2 regions of the Nocardia otitidiscaviarum genome follow, and region 1 is predicted to be linked to the other one. Evidence: riboswitches for the same ligand, from Rfam matches in the RefSeq annotation. Region 1 holds a riboswitch; the other holds the start of a gene.
What was found. A riboswitch is a leader RNA that binds a small molecule or an ion and turns the genes downstream of it on or off. The one in region 1 is predicted to bind S-adenosylmethionine.

Region 1 (3,938 bases):
TCTGCATGGCCACGAAGACGCCACCCATACCGAGTGCGATGAGCGTCATGGCGGGCAGCACCGACGCCGCGTAGCCGTCACCGAAATCGAGCTGGGCCAGATAGAGCAGCCCCAGCATGCCCAGCGCGGTCCCGGCCAGCAGCACCGGGCGCGGACCCAGCTTCGGCAGTACCGCGCTGGCGATACCCGCCGACACCACGATGCCGATGGGGAACGGCAGGAAGGCGACACCGGCCTTCAGCGCCGAGTACCCGAGGGTGATCTGCAGGTAGTAGCTGAGGTTCAGGAACATGGCGAACATGGCGATCGGGATGAGCAGCGCCACCAGGAACGAGCCGCCCCGGTTGATCTCCCCGGGGATGCGCAACGGCAGCAGCGGATTCGCGGACCGGTGTTCGATGACCACGAAGGCCACCAGCAGGGCCGCGCCCGCGGCCAGCAGCCCGAGGGTGGATGCCGCGCCCCAGCCGTTCTCGGCCGCGCGGGTGAAGCCGTAGACGATGGCGATGAGCCCGAGGGTGCCGGTGATCGCGCCCGGCAGGTCGTAGCCGCCGGTGCGCGGCGCGGGCTCGTCCCTGACGACGAAGGCGTACGCCCCGACCAGTGCCAGCAGTGCGACGGGGGTGTTGACCAGCAGGCACCAGCGCCAGTCGGCGTACTCGGTGAGCGCGCCGCCCGCGATCAGCCCGATGGCCGCGCCGCCCGCCGAGACGCCCGCGAAGACACCGAACGCCTTGGCTCGCTCGGTGACCTCGGTGAAGGTGATCGACACCAGTGACAGCGCCGCGGGTGCCAGCAATGCCGCGAACGCACCCTGCAGGCCGCGCCCGGCGAACAGCTGTCCGGCGTTCTGTGCGAGCCCGGCCAGCGCGGAGGCGGCGGCGAAGCCGACCAGGCCGATCAGGAAGATGCGGCGGCGGCCGAGGTAGTCGGCGAGGCGGCCGCCGAGCAGCAGCAGGCCGCCGAAGATGAGGGTGTAGGCCGTCAGCATCCACTGCTTGTCGGCCTCGCTGATGTGCAGATCCTGCTGCGCGAAGGGCAGCGAGATCGTGACGATGGTGGCGTCCAGCACCACCATGAGCTGCGCCAGGGCGAGTACGCCCAGGGCCAGCCAGCGCTTGGAAGCGCTTGTCTGTCTGGATATTTCGTCGGGTTCGCGAGTCGCGGTCGCAGTGGTCACGTCGTTCTCCTCAGGGCATTACGAACAACCCGGACCATACTGGCACCCACCGACAAATGACGTCAAGCGAAAAATGTCGCAATCAGACAGATGGCTGTTAATGACACAATTCGGCCCGATAGCGATAGACTGAGGCAATGTCCGAGTCGTCAACGCCTGCCGATCTCCTGGAACGCCGTCGACCGGGACTGCGCGAACGCAAGAAGCAGCAGACCCGCGAGCGCATCATCGATGTGGCACTCGAGCTGTGCGACGCCCAGGGTTTCGACGCCACCACCGTCGAACAGATCGCCGACGCGGCCGACGTCTCACCACGCACCGTGAACCGGTACTTCGAGAGCAAGGAAGAGATCGTCATCGCCCCCATCGAGGTATGGGGGCAGGCCATGGCCGAGTATCTGCGGGCGCAGCCGCCGCACGACAACGAGCTGCAGGCGATGCTGGACGGCTTCCTGGCCCTGACCGACCGCATCATCGAGGCCGATGAACCGGTGCCGTTCCGCTGGTTCCAGCAGATGCAGAACATCATCCGCGGCAGCGCCGCGGTGCGCGCCCGCAGTCTCGACGCGGGCGAGCACAAGACCCAGCAGATGGGCGAGGTGATCGCCGAGCGCATCGGCCAGCCCGCGGACAGCCTGCCGGTGCGTTTGCTGCTGGGTACCTGGCACACCATCATGCGGGTCGGCACCGAGGTCGAGGCCGTCGACGGCAACTGCGCCACCTCCGCCCGGGGCATGGCCGACGCCGTGGTCGCGGCCTATCGCGAATTCCTGCGTATCTGCGGAAACGTCTGTGTGTCCAGCCCCACTTCGGACTCCGACCCCTCCGCCCGCTAGAATCTCGCATCAGGTCAAGAGCATCAGCGTCAAGCCCCGGCTTGCTGATCGGCAACCCTCCAGCTGCGGTGGGGTGCTCCGGGTGAGGACCGGGCGCTCGAAGGCCGAGCGCAAGCGCACTGTAGGAGGTCTACCGAAATGTGTTGTTGTCGAAGCCCATTCGCCTTCCGATAACGTCAGACTTCCCGCCATTCGGCGACTTTTCTTGGAGCAGGACATGAGTGACTCGACCGCGCCCATCGAACCGGCCAACTGGTCTTTCGAGACCAAGCAGGTGCACGCCGGACAGGCTCCCGACGCCACCACCGGGGCCCGCGCGCTGCCGATCTACCAGACCACCTCGTACGCCTTCCGCGACACCGAACACGCCGCCGCGCTGTTCGGACTGGCCGAGCCGGGCAATATCTACACCCGGATCATGAACCCCACCCAGGACGTGGTGGAGCAGCGCATCGCCGCCCTGGAGGGCGGCGTCGCGGCGCTGCTGCTGGCGTCCGGACAGGCCGCCGAAACCTTCGCCATCCTCAATCTGGCCGCCGCCGGGGATCACATCGTCGCCAGCCCGCACCTCTACGGCGGCACCTACAACCTCTTCCGCTACTCGCTGCCCAAGCTGGGCATCGAGGTCAGCTTCGTCGACGATCCCGACGACCTGGAGCAGTGGCGGGCGGCGGTGCGACCCAACACCAAGGCGTTCTACGGCGAGACCGTGGCCAACCCCAGCAGCGCGCTGCTGGACATCCCGGGCGTCGCCGAGATCGCCCACGCCGCCGGGGTGCCGCTCATCGTGGACAACACCGTGGCGACGCCGTACCTGATCCAGCCGCTGCGCCACGGGGCCGACATCGTGGTGCATTCGGCCACCAAATACCTTGGCGGACATGGCTCCGCGGTCGCGGGCGTGATCGTCGACGGCGGCGGATTCGACTGGACCGGGCGCGACGAATCCGGCGCGGCGCGGTTCCCGGGCTTCACCACCCCCGATCCGAGCTACCACGGCGTGGTGTACGCGGACCTGGGTGCGCCCGCCTTCGCGCTCAAGGCGCGGGTGCAGCTGCTGCGCGACCTCGGCTCGGCCGTCTCGCCGTTCAACGCCTTCCTCATCGCGCAGGGCATCGAGACGCTGAGCCTGCGGGTGGAGCGGCACGTGGCCAACGCGCAGGCGGTCGCGGAGTTCCTGGCCCAGCGGCCGGAGGTGCTGTCGGTGTCCTACGCCGGGCTGCCGTCCTCCCCCTGGTACGAGCGTGGCAAACAGCTGGCACCGAGGGGTGTGGGCGCGATCGTGTCCTTCGAGCTCGCCGGGGGCGTCGATGCGGGCAAGAAGTTCGTGGACGCGCTGGAGCTGCACAGCCATGTCGCTAACATCGGGGATGTGCGTTCCCTCGTCATCCATCCGGCCTCCACCACGCATTCACAGCTGACGCCGGAAGAGCAGCTGGCCTCCGGCGTCACCCCGGGGCTGGTGCGGTTGGCCGTGGGTATCGAGGGTATCGACGACATCCTGGCCGATCTCACGGCCGGACTGACGGCGGCGGCACGTTGACCGTGAACATCGAATCGAGCACGTCCCGGGAGACGGTGGAGGCGCTGCTTCCACCGTCCGACGGGACGCTCGGCAGTATTGCCATCGGGGACGTCGAACTCGAGAACGGGGCGGTCGTCACCGACGTGACGCTGGCCGCGCAACGCTGGGGCGAACTCTCGGCGAATCTGGACAACGTGGTGCTGGTCGAGCACGCGCTGACCGGTGACTCCCATGTGGTCGGGGCGGCGGGTTCGCCGCCCGGCTGGTGGGAGGGCACCGTCGGACCCGGTGCGCCCATCGACACCCGGGAGTGGTGTGTCATCGCCACCAATGTGCTCGGCGGCTGTCAGGGCTCGACCGGACCCGCCTCCCTGGCCCCCGACGGAAAGCCTTGGGG
Region 2 (3,938 bases), 1.6 Mb from region 1:
CGAGCAGCCCGGCCGCCGCCAAACCGAAAGTGGCCCCGCAGATTCCCGCCACCGGCACACCCGCCGCCACGAACTCACGAGCCTTGTCCGCGAAGGGTGTCAGCGCACCCGTTTCCCAGGTGTCCGCGCCCGGCAGGATGAGCATGGCGCTGTCGGCCGGGGACAGCTCGGCCAGCGTCACATCCGGCACCACCCGCATACCACCCGCCGAGGTGACCGCGTCGCGGCCGATCCCCACCGTGCGCACCTGCCAGGTGCCGGGCTCCCGGTGCCACATGGCGCGGTTGATATGCGCGGTGGCGTGGCCGACCTCCCAATCCGCGAAGGTGTCGTAAACGGCCATGTGCACTGTTTTCATCATGACAGCATCCTGTCATCTTTGACAGGATGCTGTCAATAGGTTCGAATACGAAAACCCCGGCCCATCGAGAGCCGGGGCGTCGCGCGTGCCGAGCGGTCAGCTCAGTGCGTGATCCAGATCGCCGAGCAGATCCTCCACATCCTCGAGGCCCACCGAGATGCGGACCACGCCGTCGGTGATGCCCACGGCCGCACGGCCTTCCGGCCCCATGGCCCGGTGCGTGGTGGTGGCCGGATGGGTGATCAGGGTCTTGGCATCGCCGAGGTTGTTCGAGATGTCGATGATGCGCAGCCGGTTGAGTACCTCGAACGCGCGCTTCTTGGCCTCGTCGGCGCCCGCCTTCAGCTCGAAGGTGACCACGGTGCCGCCGCCCGACATCTGGCTCTTGGCCAGCTCGTACTGCGGATGCGAGGCCAGGAAGGGGTACTTCACCCAGGCCACCGAATCCTTGCCCTCGAGGAACTCCGCGATGCGCTGCGCCGAGGAATTGGCCTGGCGCACCCGCAGCGGCATGGTCTCCAGACCTTTGAGCAGCGTCCAGGCATTGAACGGGCTCAGCGCCGGGCCGGTATGGCGCATCAGATTCTTCACCGGACCGTCGATGTAGTCCTTGGACCCGAGAATCGCGCCGCCGAGGACACGACCCTGGCCGTCGATGTGCTTGGTGCCGGAATAGACCAGCACGTCCGCGCCGAGCTCGAATCCGCGTTGCAGCAGCGGAGTGGCGAAGACATTGTCCAGCACCACCTTCGCGCCCGCGGCATGCGACAGCTCGACCACCCGGCGCACATCCACCAGCGACTGCATCGGGTTGGACGGCGTTTCGAAGAACACGGCCTGGGTGGGCACCGACAGCGCCCGCTCCCACTGGTCGAGGTCCTCACCGTCGACGAAGACGGTCTCCACGCCCCAGCGCGGCAGAATCTCGTTGGCCACCACGAAACAGGAGCCGAACAGGCTGCGCGCGGCCACCAGCCGGTCACCCGCGCCGAGCAGCGCGCCCAGCGCCGTGAACACCGCCGACATCCCGGACGCGGTGGCGAAACACGCTTCGCCGCCGTCGATCAGGCGCAGCCGCTCCTCGAACATGGCGACGGTCGGATTGCCGTAGCGCGAGTACACGTAGTGCTCGATATCGCCGGTGAACGACGCCTCGGCCGCCTCGGCGCTCTCGTAGACGAATCCGGAGCTGAGGTACAGCGCCTCGGAGGTCTCCTCGAAACCGCTGCGGCGCAAGCCGCCTCGGACGCCGATGGTCGCGGGGCCGATGCCCTCGGGCAGGGGCTTGTCGAAAGCGCCTCCGGTGATCACAGCTGCCTCCCATCGACAGGGTTCGACCGACGCGCCACATACGCGACGGCGGTGGCGGTCACGACCGACGGAACCCGCGGCGCGCCCGCGGTGGCCGGAACCGGTCGCGTCATGATTGCCGCCACGGAAGTCCCTCGGCGCGCCAGCCGGAGCCGCCGCGGTGTCCCTGCGCGTCCAGCGCGCCCTCGAAACCCTCGACCACGTTGAACGCGGGCGTGAAGCCGACGGCGGTGGCCGCGGTGGCCGCGCCGATGGAGCGCTGCCCGGACCGGCAGATGAAGATCACGGGCGCGTCGCCCTCGGGGTCCCGCTCGGCCAGCGCCTGCTTGAGCTGATCGGTGAACCGGGTATTGGGCGAGCCGGTGACGTCCACCCATTCGATGAGGACGGTGGGCCGGCCGATGCCGCCGGTATCGGGTACGCCGACGAACCGCCATTCGGCCTCGGTGCGCACATCCACCAGCACCGCGTCCGGATTGTCGCGCAACAGCTCCCACGCCTGCCGTGGCGTGATGTCACCCGCATAGCTCACTGCTTGAACCTCCTGTGAATCCGCACTTGCCGCACCGAGGTGCGTGGCCAGGTCGTCACCCGGAGCACCCCACCGCGGAGGAGGGTTGCCGACCAGCCAGCCGGGGCTTGGCGCTGGTACTCATGACCTGGATCTGAGATTGCCCGGACCACCGCCCGACTGTCAAACGCATGTGTCCGAGTAGTGGGACGATCAGCGGTCGCAGACCACCCAGCCGTTGCCGCCGCGGGTGAAGTTCCAGGTCGAGGTGTTCTCGGTGCCGTCGAGTCGCACGGTGACGGTGGCGGTGGCGCGGTCGCCGTCCACCCGGGCGTCGGTGAGGCGCACGAATTCCAGAGCCGGTGCGGCGTCCTCGGATTCGATCCGCACCGGCGAGCGGTCGTTGTCGAAGCCCGCGCAGACGATGCGATCGCCCAGCGGGTCGTCCGCGGCCAGCGCGCCGACGAGGTTGCGGGCGGCCACGGCCAGTCGATCGGAATCTGTGACATTCTTCTCAGCCGGGGATACCAGCCCCGCGATCACGATTCCCAGCACGACCAGCGCGATGATGCCCGCGGCGGCCAGGAACGGCAGCATCGACCTGGTCCCGGTCTGGTCGATCGGGATCGACTGTTCATCCTCACCGGCTGTGTGTTCCGATCGCTCAGCCGAGTTTTCCGGCCGCTCGCTTCGCTCACTCATGAGCTAGATCATGCCTGGTCGCCGGGGGTGTACGCGGCTCGACACCGGGTACCCGATGCAGTGGGCATCCGCCCAGTTCACCGAACCCCGGCGGGCCGTGGTCTACCCCACCGATAGAATCGTCTGAATTCTCCGCCCGCGCGGGGGAATAGCAGGACGGCGCAGCAACGCTGCAGCGTCGGAGGCCTCGGGATGACCCGAGCTCGGGCGTCAACTTAGCCTAAGCTAAGAACGACGGCTAAGACTGACCGCAAGATTGTATTTCGACTCGTAAGGGTGCGCGTAAGAGATGACCGAACAGAGTGCAGCGACCCGCCCGCTCCGCATCGCGATCGTTGGTGCCGGCCCGGCTGGTATCTATGCGGCCGACGCGCTGATGAAATCCGATGCCCCCGCCGGGTTCGACGGGGTGAGCATCGATCTCTACGAGCGCATGCCCGCCCCCTTCGGCCTGATCCGCTACGGCGTCGCGCCCGACCACCCGCGGATCAAGGGCATCATCACCGCCCTGCACAAGGTCCTCGACAAACCCCAGGTCCGACTGCTGGGCAATATCGACTACGGCGTCGACATCACCCTCGCCGACCTGCGCGGCTTCTACGACGCGGTCATCTTCTCCACCGGCGCCAACGCCGACCGCGCCCTCGACATCCCCGGCATCGACCTCGACGGCTCCTACGGCGCCGCGGACTTCGTGTCCTGGTACGACGGCCACCCCGACGTCCCCCGCACCTGGCCCCTGCACGCCCAGAAGGTCGCCGTGCTCGGCGTCGGCAACGTCGCCCTGGACGTGGCCCGGGTACTGGCCAAGACCGGCGACGAACTGCTGCCCACCGAGATCCCGCCGAACGTCTACGAAGGGCTCAAGGCCAACCAGGCCCTCGAGGTGCACGTGTTCGGTCGCCGCGGACCCGCCCAGGCCAAGTTCACCCCCCTCGAGCTGCGCGAGCTCGACCATTCCCCGACCATCGAGGTCATCGTCGACCCCTCCGACATCGACTACGACGAGGGCTCCGAGGCCGCGCGCCGGCATTCCAAGCAGGTCGACATGAT

Region 2: it holds a riboswitch for S-adenosylmethionine, as region 1 does, so the genes downstream of both, FOH10_RS33380 (rhodanese-like domain-containing protein) here and FOH10_RS26005 (bifunctional o-acetylhomoserine/o-acetylserine sulfhydrylase) in region 1, are expected to answer to the same signal.

Annotation. Positions count from the first base shown of each region.
Region 1 is NZ_CP041695.1:5,768,066-5,772,003, forward strand. It holds gene FOH10_RS25995 (MFS transporter) at 1-1,180, opposite strand, end outside; gene FOH10_RS26000 (TetR/AcrR family transcriptional regulator) at 1,318-2,016, shown strand; SAM riboswitch class IV at 2,029-2,139, shown strand; gene FOH10_RS26005 (bifunctional o-acetylhomoserine/o-acetylserine sulfhydrylase) at 2,234-3,559, shown strand; gene metX (homoserine O-acetyltransferase MetX) at 3,556-3,938, shown strand, end outside.
Region 2 is NZ_CP041695.1:7,415,384-7,419,321, reverse strand. It holds gene FOH10_RS33390 (type 1 glutamine amidotransferase family protein) at 1-361, opposite strand, end outside; gene FOH10_RS33385 (O-succinylhomoserine sulfhydrylase) at 458-1,672, opposite strand; gene FOH10_RS33380 (rhodanese-like domain-containing protein) at 1,782-2,204, opposite strand; SAM riboswitch class IV at 2,222-2,332, opposite strand; gene FOH10_RS33375 (Rv0361 family membrane protein) at 2,397-2,885, opposite strand; gene FOH10_RS33370 (FAD-dependent oxidoreductase) at 3,175-3,938, shown strand, end outside.